One region of the Bacillus sp. SORGH_AS_0510 genome, then DNA from elsewhere that is predicted to be linked to it. Evidence: riboswitches for the same ligand, from Rfam matches in the RefSeq annotation. Region 1 holds a riboswitch; each other region holds the start of a gene.
What was found. Region 1 has a riboswitch for lysine ahead of QE429_RS05370 (ABC transporter substrate-binding protein). Riboswitches for the same ligand answer to the same signal wherever they lie in the genome.

Region 1 (7,643 bases):
AGTAGGAAATGATCCCTCTTCAGAAACATACGTAAAAATGAAAGGGAATGCTTGTGAAAAATTAGGTATACATTCTATTCGAGTACATTTGCCAGAAGAAACAACGACAGAGGAATTGTTAGCAGCGATTAAAGAGTTAAATGAAGATGATTCCGTACATGGGATTCTCCTGCAGCATCCGGTTCCATCACACATTGATGAGCGCATGGCTTTCGAAACCATTGCTATTGAAAAAGATGTCGATGGTGTAACAAGTGCGGGTTATGGTCAAACTGCATTGGGCTTTGGAAAGTATCCATCCTGTACGCCAGCAGCGATTATGGAAATCATCCATTATTACAAAATTCCAGTCGAAGGCAAACATGCCGTTGTGGTGGGACGAAGCCCAATCTTAGGTAAGCCTGTTTCAGCCTTACTTCTTAATGAAAATGCGACAGTGACCACGTGCCATTCTAAAACAACCAACTTACCTGACCTGTTAAAACAAGCAGATATTGTTGTGGCAGCGGTTGGAAAGCCTAAGTTTATTCAAGGGTCCTGGCTGAAGGAAGGCGCCGTTGTTCTGGATGCCGGCTATAACAAAGGGAATGTTGGCGATATTGATTATGAATCATGTTTAGAAGTGGCGGGTGCGATCACTCCTGTACCAGGTGGGGTAGGTCCTGTGACCATTTCCATGCTGTTGAAACAAACCGTTGATTCGGCTGAAAAAAGCAAGAAGCTGGTCTTTTAAGACCAGCTTTCTCTTTTCTATTATGTATGGTAACAAACTACTCTATGAATCTCCCCATAATATAGGTGTTATAGTATTCTCCGTCTGATAGGATTCGATCTTGCTTCAAGAGACCCTCGATTTCAAAGCCCAGTCTTTTATACAGTTCAATCGCATTCTCATTCGTTTCCAGTACACCACATAACTCGATTTTCTTAATACCGTTGGCGTCAGCCCAAGAAATGGTTTCCTTCATGAGATTTTTTCCAACCCCATATCCCCAGAAATCCTTCAATACACCTAATCCAAATTCGACTTTATGTGTGAATCTTTTCAAGTCACGCCCTTCACATCTTGAATACCCTATTAGTCTCCCATCCACTTCTGCCACCAAAAATAGGCGTCTCGGATGATTGGTATCCGTTTCAATCAATGCTTCAAAACCAGCTTGATCGATGAACGCTTCTCCCTTTTCTCTGTCCATATTTTCGGTTTCTCCGTCAATCTGAACTCTCAATTCGGATAAGTTTTTTGCATCACTTTTAATAGCAGGTCGAATCGTATAGGTTAACTCTTTCACATTAAAATCTTTTTGGTTGATAATCATGGAATCCACTCCATTCATGAAATTTACTTGAGTCTCTTGGCGTGTTCACTTGATGCGGAAGACTATTATACTTCTATTCAAGAAAATGTTAAAGAAAAATATTACATTTTTGTATTTTTATTCTTCCATTCTATTTACCGGTCGTGTGATTTTACCCTTGGTTCGGGCATTAGAAGCTTCTTCTATTTACCGATCGTGTGCTTTTCTCCTTGCCACGGGCATTAGAAGCTTCTTCTATTTACCGATCGTGTGCTTTTCTCCTTGCCACGGGCATTAGAAACCTCTTCTATTTACCTGCAGCTTCTTTTAATTAGACCAGGACAAAAACACCACACTATCAAGGTCTGTGGCTGAAACAAATTTAATACATCTAAAAAAATAAATGAAGCTTATCTTTAAAGACAAGCTCCATTCTTTGTTTTTCGGATTATAACCTTCTATAATTTTTATGATTACACTCTCTTACTGGTTTAAGGGCATGTCCATTTTCATCCGTACACCACGATTGAGATTGGAAAGCTAAGAATATTCCCACCCATTTATTCTCCGCTTCAAAGTGTAGGAGTATGCCACCGTCTTGCCAGATGCCGTCATCATTTTTCCATTTACCAGTATTCCCCTGATTCATATGGATATCGTGTACACCATAACCAGGTAAAAAATCGAAATATTTATCCGGCTCATTTTCTTCTGGTCCCCAACCCTCACCATACGCATAGATCACTGCATTATTTTCCATTGCTTCATTTACGTAGAACTCTACTTTTTCTTTTAAATCATTATTAGGACCGGTTTTAAAGGGCGGAAGGGCCACCATTTCTTTTGGATTGAATAATCCACCTCTAACATAGTCTAAGGCAATATCCCTGTTATCGTTCGTTATGGATGTGAATCCAGATTTTAGTGCTGGCAATTTTGTCAGGTGTTCTGAGTTGAAATTTTCACTAACATAGTAAAGAACTTCCGACGGACTCATTCCTGACTCAATGTTAACAGCGATTCGATAATTCGTTTCTTGATCATCTGAAACATGAATTTCAAAATGAGGTTTTCCTGATTTGCCAATAGCAGTGTTCACAATTTTTCCTTTTAAAAGAGTATAATTTCTTAATGGCATTTTGAAATCACTCCTCAGGTTAGGGTATTTTCTTGATTATATTTTAAATCTACTAATTTTAACCACATCCTATTTTCCTTATTTTCCTAAATCAATATACCCATTGTTAAAATAGTGGCTCTGTTAAACTTGGCTGTTGATTTGCACTCCAGGCGCGAGCGGTTCGTGGGTGTTTCGGCGAGCCTCCTCGGCGAAAAGCGCCTGCGGGGTCTCCCCTGAACCATACTCCCACAGGACATTGAATCATCCTCATCGAATCAACATCGCACGAAGGAAATGCGCAGCATTTTCGAGGATCTTCGCCTTCCGCTCCAATCAACAGGGTAAAGAAATCAGTTATACTCTTTAACATAGCCAAAATAATGCAAAAAATGACGTGCAGCCATGCACGTCATTTCTTTTTCTATAGGATTTGATTCAAAAACCTCTGTGTCCGCTCATGTTTGGGGTTCACGAAGATTTCGTTTGGATGTCCTTCTTCTATTATATTGCCGTCTGCCAACATGATCACGCGGTCGGCCACTTCTCGGGCGAAGCCCATTTCATGGGTTACGATTACCATGGTCATCCCTTCCCGAGCAAGGTCTTTCATAACCTGTAGTACTTCTCCCACTAGTTCAGGATCAAGAGCCGACGTTGGCTCGTCAAACAGCATGACTTTCGGTTCCATTGCTAAGGCTCTCGCAATCGCCACCCGCTGCTTTTGTCCGCCTGACAGCTGCTCCGGATAGTAGTTCGCCTTATCGGCTAGGCCTACCTTTTTCAATAGGGTCAACGCTTGGGCACCGGCCTCTTCCTTCGTCACTTTTTTCACATATACAGGTGCTTCGATAATGTTTTCTAACACCGTTTTATGCGGGAAAAGATTGAAGTGCTGAAACACCATTCCTACCTTTTCTCGGACTTTATTTAAGTTGGTTTTCGCAAGATCGATTGTCTCAGCGTCAATCATAATTTCTCCTTGCTCTGCTACCTCTAGAAAGTTCAAGCAGCGAAGCAATGTACTTTTTCCAGAGCCGCTGGCACCAATTAGAACGACGACTTCTTGTTCCTTAATCTCCAGGTCTATCTTCTTTAACACGTCCAGCTTACCAAAGGATTTTGATAGATTACGAACTTGAATCATGCGCCACGGACCTCCTTCGGCTTACTCACGTCGAGTTTCTTTTCAATCAGGTTCGCCACCCATGTGAAAATGAAGACGATGATTAAGTAATAGATTCCAACGACAAAATACGTTTCGAAAGGCATATAGTTTTCCCCTTGTACACTAAGAGCCGTATTATACAAATCGGTCACCGCAATATAGGCGACAAGCGAAGAATCCTTTAACCCGATGATGAACTGATTGGCAAGGGCCGGAATTGATCTTTTGAAAGCCTGTGGGAAAATAATCCTTCTCATCGCGAGGGAATAGTTCATACCAAGCGACCTTGCTGCTTCCATCTGGCCGCGATCAATCGATTGGACAGCCCCTCTGAAAATTTCTGCGATATATGCGCCTGTGTGAATCCCCAAGGCCAATGCCCCTGCCGTAAAGCTGTCCAAGTTCACGATGTTGGCAAGACCATAGTATAAAAACATAATCTGAACAATGAGCGGGGTTCCACGAATAATGCCAATATAAATGTCGGCAATGCGATTTAAGATTTTACTAGTGGAAATCTTAAAAGCAGCAAAAATAATCCCAATCACCATCGCAAATAATAGAGAGATCGCTGTAATAGAGATTGTCATCCAAGAAGCTTTCAAAAAAGCAATTCCATGCTCACTAAAAATACTAATAATATTATCTAAAAAAACCACGAGGCATACCTCCTATTAAGAAAAGCGCAAGCGCCTTGATCAGCCCCGACAGGCAAATGTTCTTCAGCAAGAAAAGTCGTTCTTTGACTTTTCTTGCTGAAGGTTATTTGACCCGAGCTGTAACAATCATCGCTTTATCAAGCCATGATTGTTACAAGATACTCAATGTAGAGTATTCAGGGTGAAAACTGGCTAGGCGCTGGAGCTGGACAATTCTCAAAGTCGAATTTATTTTCTTATAATCTAATTTAAAAGGGGACAGTCCCCCTTCGACACAATTTCTTACTTTTCCATTACGTTGGTGTTGAACCATTTCATGCTGATTTTTTCGTATGTACCGTCGTCAATCATGGATTGGATGGCATCGTTGATTTTGTCAGCTAGCTCTTTATTACCCTCAGCAACCGCTACACTTACACGGTCTTCATTTAATAATTCACCAATTGCTTTAATTTTTAAGCCCTTTTCATTTTTCGCACTTACCCCAACAATTTTGTCAGTGATAACTGCGTCTAAACGGCCCAGTGCCAAGTCTTGAAGGGCATTGACGTCTGTTGGATAGCCTTTTACTTGATCAGATAAATCCTCGGCCATGTCTTTCCATGTGCTCGCTTGGATAACCCCAATCGTTTTCCCTTTCAGGTCCTCCTTTGATTGAATATCTGTGTTGCCTTCCGCTACAAAAATTTGTGCACCAGATAGGTAATAAGGATTGGTGAAGTCTACTTGCTTATCACGTTCAGGTGTAGCTGTCATACTTCCGATAATCGCATCATATTTCTTTGCCTTTAACCCTTGAATAATCGTTTCCCATGGATTGGTTACTGGGTTAGCTTCAAGGCCGATTCGCTTCGCAATTTCTGTTCCGATTTCAACGTCGAATCCAGTTAATTTACCGTCTTTTTTAAAGTTAAGCGGTGGATATTGCCCAGTCATCGAGAACGTTAAGGCACCTTTTTTCACTAATTCATGCTTACCGCTGCTAGCTTTTGCTGACTTTTCGCCATCAGCCTTCTCTGTGCCACAAGCTGATAAAAGTAACATCATTGCTGCAGCTAATAAAATTGCAAACTTTTTCATAAATATTCCCCCCTGATTAGAAAAGCGTAAGCGCCTTGACCAGCCCCGATAGGCAAATGTTCTTCGGCAAAAAAAGTCCGCACTTTGACTTTTATTGCCGAAGGTTATTTGACCCGAGGGGCTAGGCGCTGAAGCCAGACAATTTTCAAAGTCAAACTTCATATCTTATTACAATAAAAAGCACCGTCACATTTGCGTATGACGGTGCTTGGCACACCCTCATCATTCAGCATTGGTGAAGATAGTTCTCCACAATTCCAAGGAACTGTGACAGTTCTGCCCCTATTCGAGTGCAGACCCAGCTTTCTGAAAAAAGTGATTTCAGAAGCTTCGGCGATTGATCCTTTTTCCTATTTTCATAGATTTCACTGAATCTCCCATAGGATACTAATAAAAATCGCGACCTCTACCCCATCTAATGCTTAAAGACGAGGATTTTTATATTTAGTTTGACGAAACAATTTTCAGTATAAAGAAATATTCTAACAAATGCAATAATGTTTTTAATGGAATTTCTAACCAAATGAAAAGTCTTGACGGCATTTTTATCTTGAGATACATTTTTCTAAAATACAATTTTCCAAATTACTAGAAAAGAAGGTTAGACTTATGTTGCAATGTCGTGAGGATGTCCTGGCATTCACAAAACAGCTCGTAAACATTGAAAGTGTCGTTAATACCTATGGGGAAAAAGCCATTGCCCAGTCTTTATATTCTTTGATTTCCTCTTGGCCCTATTTTTCACAGAATCCAAGTCAACTTGTGTTAGAGCAAACCCACAACGATCTTCAAGAACGTTATAATGTACTTGCATTTGTCAAAGGAACAAAGGGTTCGAGCAATCGCACCGTGATCCTTATGGGGCATACGGATACAGTCGGTATCGAGGATTTTACCCATCTGAAGGATCAGGCCTGCTTTCCAGATGAGCTGATGGAATCCTTGAAAAATGAAGAGCTGCCAACTTCCGCAAAAGACCATTTACAGTCCGGAGATTGGTTGTTTGGCCGCGGCGTTCTCGATATGAAAAGCGGGGTTGCCAGTCATCTCTATCTCTTAAAATATTACTCTGAACACCCAGAAGAATTAGACGGAAACCTGGTTCTTTTAGCAGAATGTGATGAGGAAGATAGCTCACATGGTGTCCTTTCTGCTTTAAAAACATTGAAACGCTGGAAAAATGAACATGATTTCGCCTATTGCGCTGCGATTAATGCCGACTTCGTTGCGCCACGCTATGAAGGCGATGACAATCGGTATATCTATAAAGGCACAGTCGGAAAATTGCTGCCATCGTTCTTTATTACAGGTGCAGAAACACATGTAGGCTCTGCCTTTGAAGGACTCGATCCGAACTTTATTGCTGCCGAGTTAACTCGACAAATCAACTACAATCCAGAGCTATGTAACGAAGCTTTAGGCGAAACGACGGTGCCGCCTGTTTCGTTAAAACAAACAGATTTGAAGCCATCTTATACGGTACAAACAGCTTTGGCTGCCTATGTTTATTATAATTTCTTTATTCACTCCTGGTCTCCGAAGGACGTGCTTGAAAAATTAAGAATACAGGCCGATATTGCTTTTACTAATGCATTGATGTCTTTTGAAGAAAGATATAAGCAGTTCAGTGCATTAAGCGGCGAACCTTATGTCAAGCATCCTTGGAAGTCGAGAGTCATGACCTATGAGGAAATGGAGCAGCTATTAGTGGAAGAACACGGTGAAGCGTTCACTTCGCATATGAACGAGTTTAAGGAAAAACTTGTTAATAATCCCGAGTTAGATACGCGGATGTTTGCTGCACGAGTGGTAGAGGAAGCGTGGAAATGGATGAAGGATAAGAGTCCGGCGATTATTCTATTTTACTCGTCCTTATATTCTCCTAGGATTGAATTGTCTGGAAAAACAGAGGATGAATGGAACTTAATCCATGCCTTGGATGAAGCGGTGGAAGAAATGCAGCCGCACTATCCACATCCGATTGTGACGCGGAATTTCTTCCCGTATATCTCGGACATGAGCTTTGTCGCGCTGAGTGATGATGATGCAGGTATTAAGGCAGAAACCAACAACAACCCTGGCTGGGGAACGAAGCTTTTTGTTGATTACCAAGACATCCGCGACATCAACGTACCCGTCATCAACATCGGACCCTACGGCCTAGATGCCCACAAAAAACTAGAACGAATGGAAATGACCTACTCACTAGAAGTCGTACCGAACCTAACTAACCTAGTGATTCAGAAAGTTTTAAACAAATAGCTATTTTAATGCTCTTGTTGATTGGAGCGGAAGGCGCTCGATCCTCGAAAATGCTATCG
Region 2 (7,643 bases), 1.3 Mb from region 1:
CTATGAATATATAAATAAACCGTGGGGGTTAGAATACTACCAAACTGTATTTGCCACTCAACCCGGTTCAGTTGAAATGCCTTCAGCAGGCAGAGCGTTCAGTTGGGAATTATTATTTAATTTGAAAAAAAAGGGAGTCCAGCTTGTATTTATTCAGCTTCATACTGGACTAAGCTATTTATTAGATGATAAATGGGATCACTCCCCGACAGAAAACTATGAGCAATATCGCATATCTACAGAGGGGTGGGAAACGATATTACACGCGAAGGTAGAAGGGAGAAGGGTAATTGCTGTAGGAACTACGGTGGTTCGTGCTATGGAAACGGTCGCAAGGAATGGTGTCCTTTCAGGGTGGACCAATCTATATATTAAGCCAACCTCCAAATTAAAGATTGCTAATGGGATTATTACGGGAATGCATGAACCAGAAGCGAGTCATTTAGATATGCTTTCTGCTTTTATTGAAAAAGATCTTTTATCCAATGCATATATCGAGGCACTTGATAAAGGGTATCTATGGCATGAGTTTGGAGATATGAATCTCATAATATGAATGATGGTACCATATGGTAAAATTTTCAGAACCTTGACAGACTGGTCAAGGTTTTTATTTCTTTCATAATAATGATAAAATTAATAAATTGCGATTCTATTTAACAGAAAATTCAAATAAGTTAGTTTTAAAGATTCTTCTTGGGGGCGGTGCTAATGTTTCATTTTAAAGAAGAAAATCTAACAGGGTTTGAGGCCAGGAAATCTATAGTAAAAGAAGGATATTCTATAAATGAAATTATTTATGAAAGCCCTTACAAAGGGATCGTATCAGCTTATCTTTATGTTCCAAATCATAATCATGAACTTCCAGCAGTAATTTTTATCCATCCTGGACAGGCCAATAGAAAAAATTTTTTTAAAGAAGCTGAAATGTTAACAAAAAAAGGCTTTGTTTCACTTGTTATTGAAACACAGTTAATGAATGTAAATCATCAAGATGTTGAACAGGAAAATAAAAGATTTATTGAAACAATAGAGCCGTTGGTGGATATCCAAAATTATATAAAGATGATAATGGATATTAGAAGAGGAATAACTCTTCTTAGTAAACAAGGGTTTGTAGATGCCAATCGAATTGCTTATGTCGGTCATGGAGTTTCAGCTACATGGGGAGGAGTTCTAGCAGGGATCGAAACTCGAATAAAGACATTTATTTTCATATCCGGGGCTTCGAAATTATCTGAATGGCATATGAAAAGTGAACATCCACTAGCATTATCAATTCGGAGTTTTATAACCCCAGAACGATTTGAGCACTTTATTTCAAACTTACGTAAATTAGATGCTATTCATTATGTGAAAAATGCAGCGCCAGCCTCTATATATTTTCAATTTGCAAATGATGATGAGTATGTTGATCATAGTCTATCTATGGGTTTTTATTCCGCTTCAAGCTTGCCCAAAAAAATGAACTGGTACCAAACAGATCATGAGTTTACTGATTGTGATGATGCACTTTTAGACCGGCATGATTGGATATTTGAACAGATTGGAGTATCCCGGGATAGTTTGATTACAGAATCAACAAAAAACTAAAATTTATTCGTTATCATACGGGAATTTTGTTGATAATTGCTTCATTGAATGGTATTTTATATAATATTGAAGGGATAAAAGAAAAACGAGGATAGTACTGTGAATTTTACCTTTCGTCCCAATAGGGATGGGAGGTTTTTTATTTCGTCACTCAGGTTGGAGGGATAATACAAAATCCAAAACTGATTGGCGACCCTATACATATGATTTAGGAGGAACCTCTATGAAACAGGCCTTAATCAAGGATTTGTACAGAAATACTGAAAGTTACGTGGATCAAAAGGTACAATTATCAGGATGGGTTCGTACCGTTCGCGATTCCAAAACCTTTGGGTTCATTGAATTAAATGATGGTAGTTTTTTTAAGGGAGTTCAAATTGTTTTTGATGAGCAGCTAAGTAATTTTAAAGATATTACAAAGCTTCCTATTAGTTCATCCATAAGAATTGAAGGAGATTTTATTTATACTCCTCAAGCAAAGCAGCCCTTTGAAATTAAAGCAACAGATATAATTATTGAAGGATCTTCAAATGTAGACTATCCTCTACAAAAGAAAAGACACACATTTGAGTATCTAAGAACAATCGCACATTTAAGACCACGAACAAATACCTTTGCTGCTGTTTTTCGTGTGAGATCATTAGCAGCATATGCTATTCATAAATTCTTCCAGGATAAAGGATATGTATATGTTCACTCACCAATTATCACAGGAAGCGATACAGAGGGTGCCGGAGAAATGTTCCGTGTAACCACGCTTGATATGGAAAATCCTCCGAAAAATGAAGAAGGAGAAACTGATTCAACCAAGGACTTCTTTGGTAAAGAGTCTAACCTAACTGTTAGCGGGCAGCTTTCTGCAGAAGCATTTGCGTTAGCATTTCGCAATGTATATACATTTGGACCAACATTTAGAGCAGAAAATTCGAACACAGCTCGACATGCTGCCGAGTTTTGGATGATAGAACCAGAAGTTGCTTTTGCTGAGCTTCCGGATATTATGGATCTTGCTGAAGAAATGGTTAAGTATGTAATTGGCTATGTTATAGAACAAGCTCCTGAAGAAATGAACTTTTTTAACAGCTTCGTTGAAAAAGGTTTATTAGATCGCTTGAACAATGCCTTTACAGCAGATTTTGGAAGAGTGACTTATACAGAAGCAATCAATCTGTTGAAAGAATCTGGTGAAGATTTCGCATATCCAGTTGAATGGGGAGCGGATTTACAAACAGAGCATGAACGTTATTTATGTGAAAAAGTATTCCAAAAACCTGTTTTTGTAACTGATTATCCAAAAGAGATTAAAGCATTCTATATGAGATTAAATGAAGACAATAAAACAGTTGCAGCAACAGATTTATTAGTACCAGGCATTGGTGAATTAATTGGAGGCAGCCAGCGTGAAGAACGAGAAGATATCTTAGCTGGAAAAATTAATGAGCTTGGAATGAATGAAGAAGATTACTGGTGGTACCTAGAGCTAAGAAAATACGGTGGTACAAAACATTCAGGATATGGATTAGGATTTGAACGTTTAATTATGTACCTAACAGGTATGACAAATATTAGAGATGTAATCCCATTCCCTAGAACACCAGGAAATGCAGAATTTTAACAAAAAAAGACCAATTCATTATTAATGAATTGGTCTTTTTTTGCATTTAAAGAGTTTTAAAAAACTTGTAATTCTTCTTCAAAATAGAATGTACCAGGGTGCTCTTTCACAGTATAAGAATATCTCTTCATATTTTTTACATATTGCCATTTTAAAATGGTTACCATTTCACCAGTTTCTTTAATGTTGACCGTTTGACCGGTTGAATAGCGATTATTTGAATTTTTCATTTTTACACCCCTTTTATCTTACATCTTAAGTATAACACAAATAAATTTATTATATTTGTCCTTAATTAAGACTATTATCTTTAGGTGGAAAATACCAAGAATTCCTTTTCCTTTCAATTTATATACAGCTATGGTATGATGATTAAAAGTGAGGTGTCATTTTGACAAATTATAGAGCAAAAAAAAGTAACCTCAAGGCATTATTATCTAAAAACGGTATGGATTTGGATGGTTTGGAAAGGAATACTAAGATTCCTAGAAGTCAACTCGATGACTATATGTCTAAGAAAGTAATGAGCTTGAATTCTGCAATGACTATTTCAAAAGAATTAAATTGCAAGATTGAAGATTTGTATGTATGGACTGCTGAAGAAGCTTAATTTAAAAGTAAAAAAACAGACTCCAAAGCGAGTCTGTTTTTTTGTGTTTGGCTGTGTTAAATTGTGATATTATACCCTATTGATTGGAGCGGAAATCAATAGGCAAGTCTAACAGAGCCTTGAGTTTTAATTTGTTAAATCACACTTATCTAATGGAATCACTTTGGTTTTCTTTGTAAATTTATATCCCAACCATAAGATTAAAAAAAGAGGCAAACCGATATAAGATACCAAAACACCATTCCAATCAACGTGGTTACCGAGAAAAGCTGAGTAGTTTTGTCCTAAAACAACGAAACCACAGACAGCAAAGGCGAAAATAGGGCCAAATGGGAAGAACTTTGATTTATATGGTAATAAACTTAGATCCTTACCTTGTGCAATGAAAGCCTTCCTGAATCGATAGTGACAAACTGCAATTCCAAGCCATGCTATGAAACCTGACATACCTGATGCATTTAGCAACCAGACATAAACCGTACCATCTCCAAAGAAAGAAGCAAGAAATGCCAGAGTACCAATTAAAGTTGTTGCAAATAATGCGTTGACTGGCACACCATTTTTATTGAGTTTAGCTAAGAACCTAGGTGCCTTTCCTTCGCGTGCTAAGTCCCAAAGCATGCGGGTAGAAGCGTACATACCTGAATTACCTGCAGACAATACAGCTGTTAAAATGACAGCATTCATGATAGAAGCAGCAAATGCAATTCCTGCTTTTTGAAAAACAAGTGTAAATGGGCTAACTGTAACATCGCCGTTTGCTAAGTTCTCATTTGTATAAGGAATGAGAAGACCGATTACTAAAATCGCTAATACATAAAATAAAAGAATCCTCCAAAACACTTGTTTTACAGCCCGCGGAATAGATTTTGTTGGATTATCAGTCTCTCCTGCAGCAACTCCGAGTAGTTCAGTTCCTTGAAAGGAGAATCCTGCTGCCATAAAGATTCCTAGCATTGCCATGAAACCGCCGTGGAATGGAGCATCTCCAACTGTGAAATTTTTGAAGCCAATCGCTTCATTACCCATAATGCCGAAAATCATTAGTGTTCCAGTTATGATAAAGATTATAACTGTCACTACCTTAACTAATGAAAACCAATATTCTGCTTCCCCAAATCCTTTTACAGAAAGGTAGTTTAATAGGAACATAATAACTAAGAAAATTCCACTCCATATGAAGGATGGAGTATGTGGGAACCAAAATTTCATAATCATCGTAACAGCTGCTAATTCTGCTGCTATTGTAATTGCCCAGTTATACCAGTAATTCCACCCTAACGCAAAACCTAGGGAAGGGTCGACAAATTTTGTTGCATAGGTACTAAAGCTTCCCGCTACAGGCATATAGGCTCCCATTTCTGCTAACCCTTGCATTAAAAAGTAGACCATTAAACCAATAACAACATAAGAGAGAATAGCTCCACCAGGTCCTGCAGAATGGATTGCTCCTCCACTTGCAAGGAATAAACCTGTACCAATTGTACCTCCAAGTGAAATCATAGTAAGGTGACGAGATTTTAGGCTTCTTCTTAACTCGGATGGTTCTTTTTTAGGTGATTGATCACCGTTAAAATCATTTTGTTTTAATACTCGTGCTGTTTGCATTGTCTTTACTCCTTTTTGTATTCATTTTTCGAGAAGGAGTTTTGGAATAAAAAATGCCATCGAAGTAGAATCGATGGCATTATCAATACCCCGCATCATACCTTCCGAAAGATAGCTCAACACGAATGGCTGGTAGGGCCAAGCGTGACAGTTCTGTTCCTGTTTGGAGACAGCCCCAGCATGCTTTGTCAGAGATAAAAGCACACTTCGGCAGTTTTTCCTTTCAAGTGGAGTCAATGATGTCTCTGCATCTCATCCGCTTTACTAATAAAAACCGCGACCTCTACCTCATCGGTTTGATGAGGATTTAGCATATGAATTTAATATATTTATAAAGTATAAATTATATTGGATATTTGTCAATAAATTTTTCTTGAATAGCATTCCAGGATTCCAATACACCTTGGAATTAACAGATAATTAATTCTTTTGGAAAAAAACTATTAAATTTACATTAAAAATGATAATCGGTATTATTTTTAAATATAAATGATGGCGTTTTCGGAGGTATTATAAGATGCGGATTTTTGGAATTATTATTGGATCACTAATAATTGTATTGGCATTTAACCTTTTTTTGATACCTCACGAAGTATTAAGTAGTGGACTGAGTGGAATTTCCATGATTATAGGTATGATTTCACCACTTAATACAGGGGTGGCAAATTTTCTATTGAACTTTCCGTTACTGTTAATAGGGTATAAAATGTTGGGTAAGAAATTTATTATGAACTCAATTTTTTCAGTACTCATAATATCAGTTGGACTTTATTTAGTACCTGTTATCGCTATAGCGAACGATACCATTTTAAGCTCTATTTTTGGTGGTGCTTTAACTGGTCTTGGTGTTGGAATTGTCTTTCGAAGCTCAGGGTCAACCGGAGGCTTTGATATAATTGGGATGATTGTTTCAAGAAAAAAGGATTTTCCAATAGGTACCTTGCTATCTGGCATGAACGCAGTTGTTATAGTGATTAGCGGATTTTTATTTAATTGGGATGCCGCTTTGAATACTTTAGTGTCTATCTTTGTAACAGGTAAAGTAGTGGATGCTATTTATACAGACCATGCTAAACTAACAATAATGATCATTACCGATAAAGGTGACGAGATGAGAGCGCACCTTCTAACCAACCTTTATAGAGGATTAACAATTATGGACGGAGTTGGGGGATACTCCAACAACAAACGAAATGTTTTAATAACGGTCATTTCACGGTATGAATTAAATGAGGTAAAGAATCTCATTGTTGAAGTAGACCCTGCTGCATTTGTAAATATAACTGAAACAATTGAAGTCATGGGACTCTTCCATCGTCCTAGTCCTTCATAAAAAAATGGGCCTGCAATAATAAAATATGCAGGCCCATTTTTTCAATTGTTAATGTATTTTTCAAAAACAAATCCATAATCCTTTACACAATACTGTTTCTTACTGTCTTCTAGCCATTGAAATGCTGCTTGATTTAACATCTTAAACTGGACAACTAGATTACTGTCAGGACTTGTTATCCTTCCAAGAGTAGTAGAGGCAACATCAAGACTTTGTTTGGCAAATTGAAGGCTTACCTCATTTTCATGAGAGATTTCGGAAATTTTAATTAAAGCTTTATACAAATCTTTTACTTCCTCAATATGCTTTTTATGAACGTCAATGGAAAATGGTTGTGAGCCAATTTTGAATTTAATCTCCACATCAAGGTCTACGGTTCCCGCAGTTTCGAGTTTAACGTCTGAAACTCTATTAGTTGCATAACTATAACGATGTAACATTCGTTTCTTGCTTGTAGCACTTGTACCATCTAAGTGGATTAAAGCATTATTTGTAAAACAATATTCATCTGATTTCGATTTAATTAAAAAATATATCTTCTCATTGTCTTCATGCATTACATAATCATCTGCATCAACTTTGTCATAATTTTCTGGTTTAATGACAGAACCTACATCACTTAATCCTAAAATATCAGATGCTACTTTTCCAAACATTTTACCAACCTCACTTTTCTAAAATCTTGACATACATATGTACGAACAAAGCCACATAAAGTTTCAGTGTATTTACTGTAATTAGGAAAGACAAAATACTTTATGACTTTAATGGCTATTGTATGTTAAAAAATGTAATTAATATGATGGGAAGTTTGATATAATTAAATGATACTTTGTAAATGGAGGCAGTCCAATGTAAGCACCTCAACTTTTTTATAATAAAAT
Region 3 (7,643 bases), 1.5 Mb from region 1:
ATGTTCTATACTCACTTGAAGTTAACAGTGGATGAAGTCGTGGATAGGTTAAAAGGAGACTGGGCTGGCGATATTAAGACTGCAGATATTAACGAAGCACATCTTATTCATATGGGTGATATATTAACCGAAGGAATCGTACAACAGTTCCCTGACAAATTTAAGTAAGGATGATCATTTATACTAATTAGCCATTGCTATGTAGTGCATTCAATATCATTCCCTGTAAAGTGTAATCACTGAGAAAACTGATAAAAAAAGACGAGTTGACATCGATTTTCATGTCAACTCGTCTTTTTTATATTGTATTAAAACTGGTAGTTATGCGCGTCTTCCGCCTCGACCGCCACGTTTTGATTCTGTGTTGCGTTTAAGCGAAGATAAGTTCTCTTCACTAGACTTTAAAAACTTGGCCATTTTATCTTCAAATGATTCTTTAGGTTTGAAATTACTTTTTGGACGAAAATCTTTTGAACGGCTTTCAGATCTTCCTTGCCTTGCTGGGCGTTGTGAATAAGAAGAGGTTTGACTTTCGGGTCTCTCGATTGCTTTTTTAATAGATAAGGCAGTTTTTCCGTCTTTTTCACTAATTACTTTTACATCAACCATGTCACCAACTTTAAGGTGGTCATTAATATCCTTAACATAGCTTTCCGCAACTTCACTGATATGCACAAGACCTGTTGTGCCTCCAGGTAATTCAACGAATGCTCCAAAATTAGTGATTCCTGTTACTTTTCCTTGGACTTTGCTGCCTACTTCAACTGACATAGAAATATATTTCCCCCTCAATAATGTTAAAACCACTTTATTATAACAAATAATTTGAAGGAATAAAATCCTTTTACTTATATAGAGATATTTAAGAAATATTTACTAATCCCGCTGTACCCTTTGGTGGTAAATATCGCATCATTGATTTTGCCTTCATTTATCAAGGAAGGGGTAATAATCGCGTCCAAAACACCAGAGAAGTATTTAATGGTAGTAGGGAACCAAGTTACGGTTGACGATGGCAATGAAGAGGTTGAATTCAGAAAAAATGTTAAATCAGTTGTTTCTTAAACAAAAGGTAAGAAGGCAAGCCATCGTCTGGCTTGCCTTTATATTTGAACAAATTATAAAAAAGTTGATGTTATCCGCGTCTTCCGCCTCGACCACCACGTTTTGTTTCTGTGTTTCTTTTAAGAGAAGACAAGTTTTCTTCACTCGCTTTTAAAAACTTGGCCATTTTATCTTCAAACGATTCTTTCGGTTTGAAATTGCCTTTTGGACGGAAGTCCTTAGAACGGTTTTCGGATCTTCCTTGGCGTGGCGGGCGTTGTGAATATGATGATGCTTCAGGTTTGTCTATCGCTTTTTTGATGGAAAGGGCAGTTTTACCATCCTTTTCACTAATTACTTTCACTTCAACCATGTCGCCAACTTTTAAATGGTCATTAATATCTTTTACATAGCTTTCCGCAACTTCGCTTATATGTACTAGACCTGTTGTACCTCCTGGTAATTCAACGAATGCTCCAAAATTAGTGATTCCTGTTACTTTTCCTTGGACTTTGCTGCCTACTTCAACTGACATGAAATCTATTTCCCCCTCAATAGTGTTAAAACTACTTTATTATAACAAATTCTCAAGGGAAATAGAATTAGTCGGGGCTATTTTTTCCACTTTTTTTAGTGTTTTAGGTAAAAAACATGATAAATCCTTTAAAATGTTGAAGTTTATTTGCTGTTTACCTTAGGGAGATTGGCTGGCAAGTTATCTTGTAATGCTTTTTGTTCTTCATCCGTTAATGGGACAAGTGGGAAACGAACCCCTCCCACATGGACTCCTACTATATTTAGTGCTGCTTTTACAGGTGAAGGACTAGGTGCAGCAAATAACGCTCTTATAATTGGAAGTAAGTTACGATGAGTTTCAGCAGCTTCATTTATAGCACCATTTTTAAATTGATTGATCATTTCTTGTAATTGATTTCCTATAATATGGGAAGCGACAGATACTACACCCGTTCCGCCGATCGCTAATACAGGCAACGTTAATCCATCGTCACCACTATAAAGTGTAAAGTCGTTAGAGGTTTGATTTATAATATCAGCCATTGCATCAAGGTTTCCACTCGCTTCTTTAACCGTAACAATATTATTTATCTTGGATAAACGGACGATTGTTTCCACAGTCATATTCACGACACTTCGACCTGGGATGTTATAAAGCATCACAGGTAAAGATGTGGATTCGGCAATTGCTTTAAAGTGTTGATATAATCCTTCCTGAGATGGTTTGTTGTAATATGGGGTAACAAGCATAATTCCATCTACTCCAGCATTTTCAGCTTGTTTTGTTAAGTTAATTGATGCTCTTGTATTATTAGAGCCTGTTCCTGCTATGACTGGTACTCTGTGATTAACAACTTCAACTACAAATTTAAATAGCTCCACTTTTTCTTCAGTCGTTAAAGTAGGAGATTCTCCTGTTGTTCCAGCAATTACTAATCCATCAGAGCCATTTGCGATTAAATAATTGATAAGTTCTTTTGTTGCAATAAAATCGATTTCTCCATGTTGATCAAATGGTGTCACCATTGCAGTTAATACTTGGCCAAAATTCATCATTCTCACCCTTTTTTTATATTTTAAAAATTTAGAGCAGAGAAGGCATTATGTCAGTCAACGCAAAAAAGCAGCAACGAGGGTTCGTTGCCGCTTAAGAAACATGAATAAAAATTGTTCCCAATGCGTGAGATAGCCCTCCATATAGTTTCCTATATGACAGTTCTGTATTTATTCAATAACAGAACCAGCTTCAAGATAAATGAGTTTCTTTCCGCTTCGGCAAATTCCCCTTTTCACAATTGTCATGGGAGCTCATTCTCCTTAAATTGTGTACTCATGGTTTTTGCGCCTCTATCCTCACTTCAAATGGTATTGAAGTAAGAAATATTTAATTGACTGTTAATATATCAGAATTTATTCTATAATTCAAGTGATTTGGAAAATTATAAGAAAAAGACGTGCAAGGTCTATTATTAAATATACTTTTAAAAGAGGAGGATTCTAATAATGGCAAAGAAATTTTAAATTGGACCTATCAACCACCATATGAATTTTATAATAATGAATGTACAGAAGATTCATTAAAAGAATTATTGAATGGAAGTTATTATGCTGTAGTTGACCCTCAAAATAAATTGGTTGGATTTTATTGTATAGGAGAGTCTGCGCAAGTGCCTGCAGGAAAACAGCTGGGCGTATATGATGCTGGCTTTATCGATTTTGGAATTGGTTTGCAACCAGAAGAAACTGGACAGGGGAAAGGATTTGATTTTTGTTTATTTATTCTAAGGAACTTACAAAAGTATTTTAAACATAGTCCTATCCGTTTAACTGTTGCCAATTTTAATAAACGAGCTATTCATCTATACGAAAATCTTGGATTTGTAAAAAGGAAAGAATTTATCACAAATAATGTTCTTTTGTACAATCATGGTTAAAGATGGTGCTTTTTGAATAAAAAGGAAGCGTAAGAATGACTTCATTCTCAGGCTTCCTTTAGATATAAGTTATTGATTATATTCTTTTTCAATTTCCTTTGTACTTCTAACTGTATCGATCGGGCGTACAAGTTTTTCGATTTGATTACGTTTTGTCTCTAGAAATGGAGGTAAGGATAGTTTTTCTCCGAGGCTTTCATATTGTTCATCACCCATAAATCCAGGACCATCTGTAGCGAATTCAAATAAGATTTGAGGTGCTACTCTTACGTATAAAGATCCAAAGAAGTAGCGATCAACAAATCCAGAGGTACCAAAGCCAAAACTCTCAATTCGGTTCATCCATTCTTCTAAAACCTTACGATCCTCCACACGAAAGGCAGCGTGATGAACAGTACCATATCCTTGTTGAGATGGGGGCAGTACTGCATTGTATTCCACCACCACTTGTGCACCATTACCACCTTCACCTACTTCAAATAAATGTAAAGCTCCTTCTTGGTCAATCTCTTTAAATAATAGAACTTTTTCCATCATTTCTTTAAAGTAATCAAAATTAGCTACGCGAACAAAGAGTGGCCCTAATCCTGTAATGGCATATTCTAATGGAATTGGGCCCTTTTGCCAAGGTGTACCGCTAGAAACTCCTGTATTTTTTTCGTCTGAAATTAATTGGTACTGTTGATCATCAAAATCTATGAAGGATAGAGTTTTTTTACCAAATAATTTCTTGATGCCACTATGTTTTACATTTAATCGATCAAATCGTTTTTCCCAGAACTCTATTGCTGCATCATTTGGTACACGAAAGGATGTTTTCGCAATTTCATTTGTCCCATGGACTCCTTGTGGAATACCAGGGAAATCAAAGAAAGTCATATCGGTGCCAGGGCTGCCAGTATCATCGGCAAAAAATAAATGGTAAGTCTGGATATCATCCTGATTAACCGTTTTCTTTACTAACCGCATTCCTAATACATAAGTGAAAAAATTCATAATTTTTTTCTGCACTGCTTGTAATAGCCGTAACATGGTGAATGCCTTTTAATCCGTTCATCAAAAGTCCTCCAATCATTTCTTTTAAGGTTTGTCTATATTATTCCAACATTAAGTAATCAATAAAATTTATCTCAAATTAATTTATCTCTAATTCGAGATAAATAATATCATGTTCCTTTTTTCCTGTCAATATCATGTAAGAATGAACAAATTTATTCCGTTTATAATAATTAACAAAAAGGAGGGAGTCAATATGGATGGAAAGTATAATACAAACGATGACGCAACTGTTGAATTAAAAAAAGCATTAAATAAGAGTACAGCTAGCAAAAATCCAAATATGAGTGAAGCAGAGAGGAAAATGAAATTTCAAAGTAGGAAAAACTAAGGGATAGGTCAAGTGATTTTTGAGAGGTGAACAAATTGACGGGAAAACATCCAATAGAATATACGGGTAAAGTCTTGGATCAAAGGAATGATCTTACTGGTCCAGATGATGGGCAGGGAACATATCCAGCGCGACCCAAACATGTATCGATTGAGAAGCAAAGTAATAATAAAGGTAAGTAGCATGTAAGAGAAAAATTGCAATTATTTTTAGGAAGAGGAGGGGAGGAAGCCTCCTCTTTTTAATGATTGGTAAGCATTTAAGTTTGTTTCCTGAATTACTATTGCTAGTATAGTAATATATTTTAATAAGAAAGGACAAATTTAATATGACATCAATTCATATACCCGTTTCCGTCCTTAATCTAGCACCAATTCGTGAGGGACAAACACCTAAACAAGCAATTGATTCGATGGTAGATTTGGCACAAGCGGTAGAAAAACTGGGCTATAAACGCTATTGGATCGCAGAACATCACAACACACCTACTCTAGTTAGTTCAGCAACGTCGATTTTAATTAAACATACATTAGAGCATACAAATACCATACTTGTGGGGTCTGGTGGAATCATGCTTCCAAATCATGCTCCGTTAGTAGTTGCGGAACAGTTCGGTACGTTGGCAACTATCTATCCAAATCGTGTGGAATTAGGTCTAGGCCGTGCACCCGGTACAGATATGATGACAGCAAATGCATTAAGACGATCGAAAAATGACTCTGTATACACTTTCCCAGAGGATGTTAAAGCACTTCTTACCTATTTTGGTCCAGAAGATATCCAGAGTTATGTGAAAGCATATCCTGGCGTTGGAACTAATATACCGCTCTATATATTAGGTTCTTCTACAGATTCGGCTTATTTAGCGGCAAGTTTGGGGCTGCCATATGTTTTTGCTTCCCACTTTGCACCAAGATATATGGAAGAAGCTATTAAGATTTACCGTAGTCGATTCCAGCCTTCTGAATACTTGGATCAACCATATATGATGGTATGTTTAAATGTGATTGCAGCAGAGACGGATGAGGAAGCACAGTGGTTGTCAACGACCATGCAGCAATTTTTCCTAAATGTGGTGCGTGGTTCGAGAAATCCATTACAGCCTCCTGTTGAAGATATGGATAAGATTTGGAATCCAATGGAAAAAGAAATGGCTGCTTCTATGTCTAGTGTGACGCTTTTAGGTAGTAAAGAGACAATCAGGAATCAATTAACATCCTTCCAAAATTACTATGAAGTGGATGAAATTATGGCTGTTTCATACATCTATGACCCAGAAAAACAAAAACGGTCATACGAAATTTTAAAAGAAGTTGTTGATGGTAAATAATAATAAAAAAAGGGGACAGTCCCCCGCTGCTTTAAAGCAGCGGGGGACTGTCCCCAAATTATTTATACGAATAAGCTTATAAATAAGATAAATACTAGACCACTTACAGAGATGATGGTTTCAAGCAGTGTCCATGTTGCGAAGGTTTCTTTCATACTTAGTCCAAAGTATTCCTTAAACATCCAGAACCCAGCGTCGTTTACGTGTGAAGCGATTAAGCTACCAGCACCAGTTGCTAATACAACTAATGCTAAGTTTACATCAGATTGACCTAACATCGGAATAACTAATCCAGCAGTTGTTAGTGCTGCAACGGTTGCAGAACCTAATGAAATACGTAGGATCGCTGCAATAATCCATGCTAGTAGAATTGGTGAAATATTAGTTCCTTTAAATAATTCGGCTACATAATCACCTACATGACCATTTATTAAAACTTGTTTGAAGGCACCGCCGCCCCCAATGATTAAAAGCATCATGCCAATGTGTGAAATCGCTTCAGTACAAGAGTCCATTACCGTTTTGATCGGTATTTTTCTTGCCAATCCCATTGTATAAATAGCAACTAATAAAGAGATTACCATTGCAGGAGATGCACCACCAACAAAACGGATAATGGCTAGGAAAGTACTATCTGCAAATCCCATAGTTTTTTGAAGTAAAGTTAAAATTGTAGCAATTGACATTAAGATTACAGGAAGCATTGCAGTAAAAACACTGATGCCAAATCCAGGTGTGTCTTCTAGTTTAAATGTTTTCAGTTCACCTAATGAGGCAATATCCCCAGTTTTTGTAAATGATGCAGGCACCATTTTTTTAGCAAGTTTAGTAAATAAAGGTCCAGCAATAATAACAGTTGGAATAGCAATAATGAAACCGTAAAGTAATACTTCACCAAGGTCAGCACCAAATTCACCTGCAATAGTAGTTGGTCCCGGATGTGGTGGTAAAAAGCCGTGTGTTACAGATAAAGCTGCAGCCATTGGAATTCCAAGATATAGAATAGAAACTTTTAATTGTTTAGAAATAGCAAATACGATTGGAATTAATAAAACAAGTCCTACTTCAAAAAATAAAGCGATTCCAATAATGAACGAAGCAGCCACTACAGCCCATTGAATATTTTTTTCGCCAAATTTATTAACGAGAGTCATCGCAATTCGTTGCGCGCCTCCTGAATCAGCAATTAATTTCCCAAGCATTGCACCAAGTCCAAAAATTAATGCTATATGTCCTAGTGTTCCGCCTAATCCAGCCTCAATCGTTGCGATGATTTCATCTAATTTCATTCCAAGTGCAATAGCGACACCGAATGAAACAATGATAAGTGAAACAAATGTGTTCAATTTAAAACCCATGATTAAAATAAGTAAAGCAATGATACCAATTGCTACAATAACCAATGGCATTGTAAATTCCCCCTATGATGTTT

Region 2: it holds a riboswitch for lysine, as region 1 does, so the genes downstream of both, QE429_RS12140 (amino acid permease) here and QE429_RS05370 (ABC transporter substrate-binding protein) in region 1, are expected to answer to the same signal.
Region 3: it holds a riboswitch for lysine, as region 1 does, so the genes downstream of both, dapA (4-hydroxy-tetrahydrodipicolinate synthase) here and QE429_RS05370 (ABC transporter substrate-binding protein) in region 1, are expected to answer to the same signal.

What each region holds. Positions count from the first base shown of each region.
Region 1 covers NZ_JAUTAU010000001.1:1,012,548-1,020,190, reverse strand. The annotation lists gene QE429_RS05395 (bifunctional 5,10-methylenetetrahydrofolate dehydrogenase/5,10-methenyltetrahydrofolate cyclohydrolase) at 1-733, shown strand, start outside; gene QE429_RS05390 (GNAT family N-acetyltransferase) at 771-1,319, opposite strand; gene QE429_RS05385 (YukJ family protein) at 1,747-2,436, opposite strand; gene QE429_RS05380 (amino acid ABC transporter ATP-binding protein) at 2,840-3,562, opposite strand; gene QE429_RS05375 (amino acid ABC transporter permease) at 3,559-4,242, opposite strand; gene QE429_RS05370 (ABC transporter substrate-binding protein) at 4,525-5,322, opposite strand; lysine riboswitch at 5,557-5,739, opposite strand; gene QE429_RS05365 (M20/M25/M40 family metallo-hydrolase) at 5,932-7,584, shown strand.
Region 2 covers NZ_JAUTAU010000001.1:2,357,283-2,364,925, forward strand. The annotation lists gene QE429_RS12115 (S-adenosylmethionine:tRNA ribosyltransferase-isomerase) at 1-556, shown strand, start outside; gene QE429_RS12120 (alpha/beta hydrolase) at 712-1,593, shown strand; gene asnS (asparagine--tRNA ligase) at 1,817-3,208, shown strand; gene QE429_RS12130 (hypothetical protein) at 3,265-3,438, opposite strand; gene QE429_RS12135 (helix-turn-helix domain-containing protein) at 3,600-3,818, shown strand; gene QE429_RS12140 (amino acid permease) at 3,945-5,426, opposite strand; lysine riboswitch at 5,531-5,720, opposite strand; gene QE429_RS12145 (YitT family protein) at 5,944-6,759, shown strand; gene QE429_RS12150 (PH domain-containing protein) at 6,801-7,415, opposite strand.
Region 3 covers NZ_JAUTAU010000001.1:2,472,003-2,479,645, forward strand. The annotation lists gene QE429_RS12715 (glycosyltransferase) at 1-168, shown strand, start outside; gene QE429_RS12720 (S1 domain-containing RNA-binding protein) at 322-771, opposite strand; gene QE429_RS12725 (S1 domain-containing RNA-binding protein) at 1,136-1,579, opposite strand; gene dapA (4-hydroxy-tetrahydrodipicolinate synthase) at 1,723-2,613, opposite strand; lysine riboswitch at 2,739-2,918, opposite strand; gene QE429_RS12735 (GNAT family N-acetyltransferase) at 3,015-3,494, shown strand; partial or broken gene QE429_RS12740 (ring-cleaving dioxygenase) at 3,564-4,551, opposite strand; gene QE429_RS12745 (hypothetical protein) at 4,747-4,881, shown strand; gene QE429_RS12750 (hypothetical protein) at 4,917-5,063, shown strand; gene QE429_RS12755 (LLM class flavin-dependent oxidoreductase) at 5,210-6,211, shown strand; gene QE429_RS12760 (GntP family permease) at 6,274-7,620, opposite strand.